One region of the Streptomyces sp. NPDC030840 genome, then DNA from elsewhere that is predicted to be linked to it. Evidence: riboswitches for the same ligand, from Rfam matches in the RefSeq annotation. Region 1 holds a riboswitch; the other holds the start of a gene.
What was found. A riboswitch is a leader RNA that binds a small molecule or an ion and turns the genes downstream of it on or off. The one in region 1 is predicted to bind cobalamin.

Region 2: it holds a riboswitch for cobalamin, as region 1 does, so the genes downstream of both, ACZ49J_RS10680 (cobalamin biosynthesis protein) here and ACZ49J_RS31550 (CbtB domain-containing protein) in region 1, are expected to answer to the same signal.

Annotation. Positions count from the first base shown of each region.
Region 1 covers NZ_JBVIEE010000018.1:82,084-86,596, forward strand. Annotated here, with positions in the region: gene ACZ49J_RS31535 (oxygenase MpaB family protein) at 1-672, opposite strand, end outside; gene ACZ49J_RS31540 (acyl-CoA dehydrogenase family protein) at 682-1,860, opposite strand; gene ACZ49J_RS31545 (CbtA family protein) at 2,033-2,794, opposite strand; gene ACZ49J_RS31550 (CbtB domain-containing protein) at 2,820-3,053, opposite strand; cobalamin riboswitch at 3,090-3,230, opposite strand; gene ACZ49J_RS31555 (histidine phosphatase family protein) at 3,377-3,955, shown strand; gene ACZ49J_RS31560 (four-helix bundle copper-binding protein) at 4,257-4,513, opposite strand, start outside.
Region 2 covers NZ_JBVIEE010000004.1:61,684-66,196, forward strand. Annotated here, with positions in the region: gene ACZ49J_RS10660 (class II aldolase/adducin family protein) at 1-3, opposite strand, end outside; gene ACZ49J_RS10665 (lysozyme) at 199-948, shown strand; gene ACZ49J_RS10670 (inorganic phosphate transporter) at 1,222-2,457, shown strand; gene ACZ49J_RS10675 (hypothetical protein) at 2,477-2,698, shown strand; cobalamin riboswitch at 2,819-2,959, shown strand; gene ACZ49J_RS10680 (cobalamin biosynthesis protein) at 3,070-4,011, shown strand; gene ACZ49J_RS10685 (cobyric acid synthase) at 4,008-4,513, shown strand, end outside.

The sequences.
Region 1 (4,513 bases):
GGCGTACGGCGGCAGGGAGGCGTATGCCAGATTCGCCACGCGCCGCCACAGCAGGGCGCGCGCCGGGACGAGCAACGGGTGCGTGGGTGGCGTGCGCAGGAAGTCGTCCACCTCGCGCGCCTCGGGCCCCGCCGCCAGCTCCGGCAGCACCTTCTCGAAGTAGGCGGCCAACTCCGCCCGGCTGCCCGGAACCTCGTCGGGGTCCAGGCCCACCAGCTCGGCGGCGACGCGGTGTTCGGCGATGTAGCGGTCGGCGGCGGCGTCCGTGAGAGGGAACCCCGAGCGCCACAGGACGTGCAGGTAGGAGTCGATCTCGGCGCAGTGCACCCACAGCAGCAGCTCGGGCTCGTCGACCGGGTACCTCTCCCCCGTGTCGGGGTCGGTCGCGGACAGCTTGCTGTGGATCTTCCGTATCCGGGCGCCCGCGTGCTCCGCGGCCTCGGCGGTGCCGTAGGTGATGGTGCCGACGAAGTTGGCCGTCCGCATCAAGCGGCCCCAGGCGTCGCGTCGGAAGTCCGAGTTCTGCATGACGCCGCGCACCGTCCGTGGGTGGAGCGCCTGCAGGTACAGCGCGCGGATGCCGGCGATCCACATCATCGGGTCACCGTGCGCCTGCCAGGTCACCGAGTCCGGTCCGAAGAATCCCTGGTCACCTGTTCGAGCAGCGTCCACGGAGTCAGACTAGCGTCGTACGCGCGGCATCCCCAGGCCGATCCACGAGATGATCTCGCGCTGGATCTCGTTGTTGCCGCCTCCGAAGGTGAAGATCACGGCCGAGCGGTAGCCGCGCTCCAGCTCGCCGTGGAGGACAGCGCCCGCGGAGCCCTCCTTGAGGGCGCCGGCCGCGGCGACGACCTCCATGAGCCAGGCGTAGGCGTCGCGGCGCGCCTCGGAGCCGTAGACCTTGACGGCGGACGCGTCCTGAGGGGTGAGCGTGCCCTCCTGGACGGCGTTCACCATCTGCCAGTTGAGCAGCTTCATCGCGTCCAGCTTCGTGTGGGTCTGGGCCAGGCGGCGGCGCACCCAGGGCAGGTCGATGACGCGGCGGCCGTCGGCGAGTTTGGTCTCCATGGCCCAGCGCTGCACGTTGTGGAGGGAGCGGATCGCCATGGTGCCGTGGGCGGCGAGGGTGACGCGTTCGTGGTTGAGCTGGTTGGTGATCAGGCGCCAGCCCTTGTTCTCCTCCCCGACGCGGTGGGAGACGGGTACGCGGATGTTCTCGTAGTAGCTGGCGGTGGTGTCGTGGGAGGCGAGGGTGTTGATCAGGGTGCAGGAGTAGCCGGGGTCGGTGGTCGGGACCAGGAGCATGGTGATGCCCTTGTGGGGCGGGGCGTCCGGGTCGGTGCGGACGGCCAGCCACACCCAGTCCGCGGTGTCGCCGTTCGTGGTCCAGATCTTCTGGCCGTTGACGACGTACTCGTCGCCCTCCCGTACGGCGCGCGTCCTGAGCGCGGCCAGGTCGGTGCCCGCGTCGGGCTCGCTGTAGCCGATCGCGAAATCGATCTCGCCGGAGAGGATGCGCGGCAGGAAGTACGCCTTCTGCTCCTCGCTGCCGAACTGCATGATCGTCGGGCCGACCGTGTTGAGCGCCATCAGGGGCAGGGGGACGCCCGCCTGGGCGGCCTCGTCGAAGAAGATGAACTGCTCCATGGGGGTCAGCCCGCGTCCGCCGTACTCCTTCGGCCAGCCGACTCCGAGCCAGCCGTCCGTGCCGAGACGGCGGAGGGTCTCGCGGTAGAAGCGCTTCTGGGAGGCCGGGTCGCCGTACCGCGCGTACGCGTTGTCCGGCACCAACTTGGCGAAGTAGGCGCGCAGTTCGGTGCGCAGCCGCTGCTGCTCGGGCGTGTATTCCAGATGCACGGCGCCTCCTGGCTCCCCAAGGCCGGACCTGACGGCGCACACCGTAGAACGTGTTCCAGTAATTGGGAACACGAGGGAGCGACCGGGAGGGACAGGACAGGAGAAAGGCCCCCGGTCACCCGGGGGCCTTTCTCCCGCGCCCAACAGGTCAGTGCGGGACGCGCTCAACAGCTCAGTGCGGGACGGGAGTCGCCGGAGCGGCGGCCCCCTGGCGCCCCGCCGTGCGCGGAGCCAGCACGCGTTCCGCGAGCAGCCCGAAGAGCAGACCGTACGCGGTCCACAGGGTCACCTGGATGGCGAGGGCGGCCAACCGGTACTGCCACAGCAGGGTGCCGGGGAAGCCCTCCGGGACGTTGTCGTACGACGGCAGGAAGGCGTACGCCAGGCCGACGACGAGGACGAAGAACGCGCCCGCCGCGACGGTGGCGTTCCAGTTGCCCAGGCGTGGCGCGAGGCGCTTGCCCAGGACCACCGCCCCGACGGCCAGCAGAACGCTGAGCACGACCATCAGGAAGTACAGCGTGGTGCGCTGGTCGAGGGTGTCGGGGTCGCCCACGGCGGGCGGATTGGCGGGGTACTTCAGGAACGGGACCACATAGACCGCGACCAGCCCGGCCACCGCCAGGAGCAGCGCGCTCGCGCGCGGCCCGAAGCGGCCGATGCGGCCGAGCGCGAAGCAGTACGCGAGGGCCGCGATGCCGCCGAACGCGACCCCGTACACGAGGACGCCGGTGGACAGTCCCGCCGTGGACTGCAGGGTGCGGCTGACGAGTTCCTCGCCGCCGTGTTCGTGGGCGTGGGCCTCCTCGAACGCGATCGCCTGGTCGACGCGTGGTTCACCCAGGAAGTAGGCGACGACGAGGGCGAGCAGGCCCGCGGCGAGTCCCGCGAGCATGCCGCGCACCAGGAGGTTCCTGACCGTTGCGGAGTTCATCGGCTCGTGAGCTTCCTCGCCGCCGTCAGTGGCAGGGGAAGCCGAGCAGGTGGCGGGCGTCGTGCACCCATTCGTGGACACCCTCGCCGGACACGAGGGAGGTGGCGCCCTGTTCGGCGCCGACGAAGTAGAGCAGGACCAGCATGAGGATGCCGAAGAAGACCGCCCAGGGGGCGATCGCTCCGATCGGCAGCTTGGCCGGAACCGCGGTGGGAGCGGCGGGGGTTGCGGTCGGCTGGGCGACGGCGGACTGCGCCATGGCAGGACCTCCTGGGGGAACTCGCGTCCCGTCTCGGTGGTGCACAGGACGACGGCCACGGGTCTGACTTGCCCTGCCGTCACCGCACTTGGCGGGTGCGGATCGTGCTGGGCTTACAGTGGCGCGACCGTGCCGGATTCTCACCGGCTTCCGTCGACCGTCGTCAATATCGACGAGAAGGTACCGCGAAGTGAGGTTCCGGCCAAGGGCGCATGGGTGGCGCACGGCGTGCGGGTGAGCTGGTCACACCACGGCCCGATGGTCATGTCCCTTACAGGGCAAGGGGGTTGGGTGCACAGGTGGCCGGATCGGGAGAGCGTGAAATGACGAGCCGAGTGATGTTGATCTCACCCGCGATGAACGCGGCGCTGCGGGAGGCCCGCTTCGACGACGGATGCCCGCTCGACCCGTCCGGGCTGCGGGCGGCGACGGCGAACTCGGGCACCCTGAGGTCCCCCGACCGGGCCTGGGCCTCCCCCACGGTCCGCTGCCGCGAGACCGCTGCCGCGCTCGGGCTGGACATCGGGGGGACGCCCGGGCCGGCCGGTCTGGACGTGGGGCGCTGGCGCGGGGCGACGCTCACCGAGGTGAGCGCCGACGAGCCCGAGGCGGTGGCCCGTTGGCTGACCGACCCCGAGTCCGCGCCGCACGGCGGCGAGTCGGTGCGGGCGTTGTGCGACCGGGTGGCACTGTGGCTCGACACGGCCGCCCGGGGCGACGGCCGGACGGTCGCCGTCGTCGAGCCCGACGTCGTACGGGCCGTGGTGGTACGGGTGCTGGGGGCGCCGGAATCCGCGTTCTGGCGCGTGGACGTGCCGCCGCTGACGGCCACCGAGTTCAGCGGGCGGGGCGGGCGCTGGAACGTGCGGGTCGGGGGGCCGCCGCTCGCGGGAGCGTCCTGAGCGGGGCGGTCGGCGAGGATTCATTTCGCCCCCGCCGCCCCTACCCGTCCCCTCCCCAGGGGCTGCGCCCCTTCGACCCGCCGCGGGGCTCCGCCCCGGACCCCGGTTCGGGGGCCAGCCCCCGGACCCCCGCTCCTCAAACGCCGGAGGGGCTGATTTTCGCGGCCGGGGCTGAGTTCCCTGGCCGGGGCTTGGGTTTTCAGCGAGGGCAGGTACATCCGGCCCGTCCGGCGTTTGAGGACGAGGCCGTCAGGCCGACAGCCGGGTCCGGGGTCGCCGAGCCTGGCGGCAGCCCCTCGCCTCAGGCAGCGAGTGTCGCGAGGAAGTCCGTGCAGGCGCGGGCGCAGTCGCGGCAGGCCTTCGCGCTGTCCTCGGCACCGGGGTGGGCGTCGAAAGCGTGCGCGCACTCCAGGCACACCTCCCGGCACCACTCCACCTGGGCCCGGAGGGCGGCCTCGTCCTGGTGGGTCTGCTCGGAGAGCACCCGGCACGTCGCGTCGCACACCTCGGCGCACATGATGCCCTTGCGCCGCACACGTTCCTGGTCCCTGGGCCCGT
Region 2 (4,513 bases), on a different contig from region 1:
CATGCCCCGATCCTGACAGGTCGCACGGCGGAGGTGGCGCCGAGCGGGGTGCGTGTAGGCCGGAAGGGCGGCCTCCGGCAGCGCCCTTATAGGGACAGGTCCCCTTCGGGCATGAATGGCCAGTGACCGCCCGTATTCCGGTGATCTTCCAGTAGCCTCTGGACGATTTTTCGCACACATCGCCATTCCGGGGGAAACATGGCCTGTGACCGCAAATCGACCCGTCACCGTTCCCGCCTCGTGGCGGCCTCGGTGGCGACGCTCGCGCTGGGGGGAACCGCTCTCGCCGAGATTCCCGTCGCGGCCGCGAGCAACCCCAGGGGACACGACGTCTCCTCACACCAGAAGAACGTGAACTGGCCGAAGGCGAAGTCGAAGGGCGCCAGGTTCGTCTACGTCAAGGCGACCGAGTCCCACACCTACCGCAACCCGTACTTCGGCCGGCAGTACAAGGGCTCCCGCGACGTGGGGCTGATCCGCGGCGCCTACCACTTCGCGGTACCGGACAAGTCGTCCGGCAGCACCCAGGCCGCGTACTTCGTGCGCAACGGCGGGGCCTGGCGCGCGGACGGCTGGACGCTGCCGCCGGCGCTCGACATCGAGTACCACCCGTACGACAGGCGGAGGAAGTGCTACGGCCTGAGCAGCAGCGGGATGGTCAGCTGGATCAAGGCCTTCAGCGACGAAGTGAAGCGGCGCACCGGCCGGCGTCCGGTGATCTACACGACCACGCACTGGTGGAAGACGTGCACCGGCAACAGCAGGGCCTTCGGCGCGGACCACGCCCTGTGGCTCGCGCGCTACAACTCGTCAGGGGCCGGCGAGCTGCCCGGGAACTGGACGTTCTGGACGATCTGGCAGCACGACAGCGACAGCGGCGCCCTGCCGGGTGACCAGAACCTGTTCAACGGGTCGATGACCCAGCTGAAGAGGTTCGCGAAGGGGTAGCGCTCCGCCGGAAGCGCGACGGCGAAGCCGCACATCGACACGGCCGCGCCCCTTCGTGGGCGCGGCGCCGCCTCCGGAAGGTATACAGAGGGTATGCGGAGCAGAACAGTCCGCATACGTTCGAACCCCAGCAGCCCAGGCACCCACCCCTCGCCACAAACGGAATGCCGACACCGCGATCGATACATCCCTCGGTTCAGCCCAGTTCATCTTCCGTTCACCCAGGTTGCCTACGGTCAACGTGCCACTGACGTCCGAAAGAAGCCCGGGTAAATGGAAAACTTCTCGCTGATCCTCGCGATCGTGGTCGTCACCGCGCTCGCGTTCGATTTTACGAACGGTTTCCACGACACCGCCAACGCGATGGCCACCACCATCTCGACCGGCGCGATGAAGCCCAAGGTCGCGGTGGCCATGTCCGCCGTGCTCAACCTTGTCGGCGCGTTCCTCTCCATCGAGGTCGCCAACACGATCTCGAAAGGTCTCGTCGACGAGACCGGTATACGACCAGAAGTGATCTTCGCCGCGTTGGTCGGCGCCATCCTCTGGAACCTGCTGACCTGGCTCGTCGGACTGCCGTCGAGTTCGTCGCACGCCCTCATGGGCGGTCTGATCGGCGCGACCGTCGCCTCGGCCGGCCTGGGCGCGGTGCACGGTGACGTCCTCGTCACGAAGGTACTGATCCCCGCCGTCGCGGCGCCGCTGGTCGCGGGCATCGCCGCGATGCTCGCCTCACGGCTGACGTACACCCTCGGCAAGAACGCCCACGAGAAGGCCACGTCCAAGGGCTACCGCGCCGGCCAGATCACCTCGGCCGGCCTGGTCTCCCTGGCCCACGGCACGAACGACGCCCAGAAGACGATGGGCATCATCACCCTGGCCCTGGTCGCCGGCGGCGCGATCGCCCCCGACTCCGACCCGCCGGTCTGGGTCATCCTCTCCGCCGGTGTCGCCATCGCGCTCGGCACCTACCTGGGTGGCTGGCGCATCATCCGCACGATGGGCAAAGGCCTGACCGACCTCCAGCCGCAGCAGGGCTTCGCCGCCCAGACCAGCGCGGCGACGGTCATCCTGGCCTCCTCCCACCTCGGTTTCTCCCTCTCCACCACGCACTCCGTCTCCGGCGCGGTGATGGGCGCGGGGCTCGGCCGCAAGGGCGGTGTGGTCCGCTGGTCCACGGCCACCCGCATGTTCGTCGCCTGGGGCCTGACGCTCCCGGCCGCGGCCGTGGTCGGCGCCGGAGCCGAGTGGGTGACCTCCTTCGGCACCTGGGGCACGACGCTGGTCGCCGTCTTCCTCGTCGCGTCCAGCGCCGCCATCTGGCTGCTCTCGCGCCGCGAGGTGGTCGACCACACCAACGTCAACGACACCGACGAGCCCGCCGGCGTCGTGACCACGGCCATCGCGGCGGTCACCCCGCCCCCGGCAGGCCCGCTCACCGACGACCTCGCGGCCACCGCCACCGTCTCCGCCGACACCCCGGCGAAGTCGTCGGCGCCCGCTCTCTGAGCAAGGGAAACACACCACCATGCACATCGACTGGGCAGCCCTCGGCTCCGTGTTCGGAGTCAGCCTCGTGGTCACCGTGGCCCTCGTCGGCCTCTTCACCCTCGGCATCGTCGGCCTCTCCAAGCGCGAGACGGCCACGGCCTCCGGCAACTCGGCGGCTCTCGCCACGACGGCGGCGTACGCGTGCTTCGCCGCCTGCGCGGCGGCGGTGGCGTACGGGATCTATCTGATCGTGGCCTGACACCGGCACACGACAGAGACACGCCAAGCAGTGGGGTGCGGGACGGATCACCGTCCCGCACCCCACTCGTATGTGGGCCTCAGCACACTCTCCCTTCGCAGGTCAACGGCAAGTTGACGCCCCTTCCAACCCCGTGGTGGACTGCCGGAGCCATGTACGGGCGGCAGAAGAGGAAGCCGGTGGAAGTCCGGCGCGGTCCCGCCACTGTGACCGGGGTAGCCATCCCCGGGAGTCAGGAACTCTCGCCGTCGGTCTCGTCGAACCAGGGCGTGGACACCCTGAGTGAGGACATATCGCCATGCTCGGCTGCCGATTGAGTGTCAGCACCACCGCCCTGCCGGAACCCGCGGCCACAGCGGTCGGCTGAACCGATGCGTGCCGATCGCGTGTTCGCGTACGGCGCCGCCGCCGGGCTCCTCGGTGACCTGCTCCTGGGCGATCCCCGCCGGGGGCACCCGGTCGCCGTGTTCGGGCGGGCCGCGGGTGCCGTGGAGCGGGTGTTGTGGCGGGACCACCGCGGGTGGGGCGCGCTGCACACCCTCGTGTGCGCCGGTGGCGCCGTCACGTTCGGAGCCGCCGCCGCTGGTGCCGTGAGAACGTCGTCCGCCGCCTCCGTCGCTCTGACCGGCGCGGCCACCTGGGCCGTCGTCGGGGGTACTTCGCTGGCGCGCGAGGCCAGGACCATCGGGCGTGCCCTGCGGACGGGGGACGTCGAGGGCGCCCGGACGCGGCTGCCGCATCTGTGCGGGCGGGACCCGCAGGCCCTCGACGCCGACGGGATCGCCCGGGCCGTCGTCGAGTCGGTCGCCGAGAACACGTCGGACGCCGTGGTGGGAGCCCTGGTGTGGGGTTCCGTCGCGGGAGTGCCGGGGCTGCTCGGGTTCCGGGCCGTCAACACCCTCGACGCCATGGTCGGCCACAAGTCGCCCCGCTACCGGCGCTACGGCTGGGCCTCCGCCCGGCTCGACGACCTCGCGGGGTGGCCGGGGGCCCGGCTCACCGCCGTCCTCGCCGCCGTGGCGGGCCCCGATCCCCGGGGGGCCGTTCGGGCGTGGCGAGCCGACGCGGGCCGGCACCCGAGTCCCAACGCCGGTCCCGTGGAGGCCTCGTTCGCGGGTGCCCTGGGGGTGCGGCTGGGCGGGACCCTGTCGTACGGCGGACGTGTGGAGCATCGGCCCGTGCTGAACGGGGAGGGGCGTGCCGTGGAGGTGGGCGACATCGAACGGGCCGTGCGCCTGTCACGGCGGGTGAGCTGGCTCGCGTTGGGGGCGGCCGTCGCCGTGAGGCTCGTCGCGAGGGGGCGGAAGGCATGAGCGGGGGTCTTCTCGTCGCCGGCACCACCTCGGACGCGGGCAAGAGCGTCGTCACCGCCGGGATCTGCCGGTGGCTGGTCCGGCAGGGCGTCAAGGTCGCGCCGTTCAAGGCGCAGAACATGTCCCTCAATTCGTTCGTGACGCGCGAGGGTGCCGAGATCGGGCGGGCGCAGGCCATGCAGGCCCAGGCCTGCCGGGTCGAGCCGACCGCGCTGATGAATCCCGTGCTGCTGAAGCCGGGAGGGGAGCAGAGCAGTCAGGTCGTGCTCCTCGGCAAGCCCGTGGGCGAGCTGAGCGCGCGCGGCTACCACGGCGGGCGGCAGCAGCAGCTCCTCGGCACCGTGCTGGACTGCCTCGCGGAGTTGCGGGGCACGTATGACGCGGTGATCTGTGAGGGCGCCGGTTCTCCCGCCGAGATCAATCTGCGGCGGACCGACATCGTGAACATGGGCATCGCCCGCAACGCCGGGCTTCCCGTCCTCGTCGTCGGCGACATCGACCG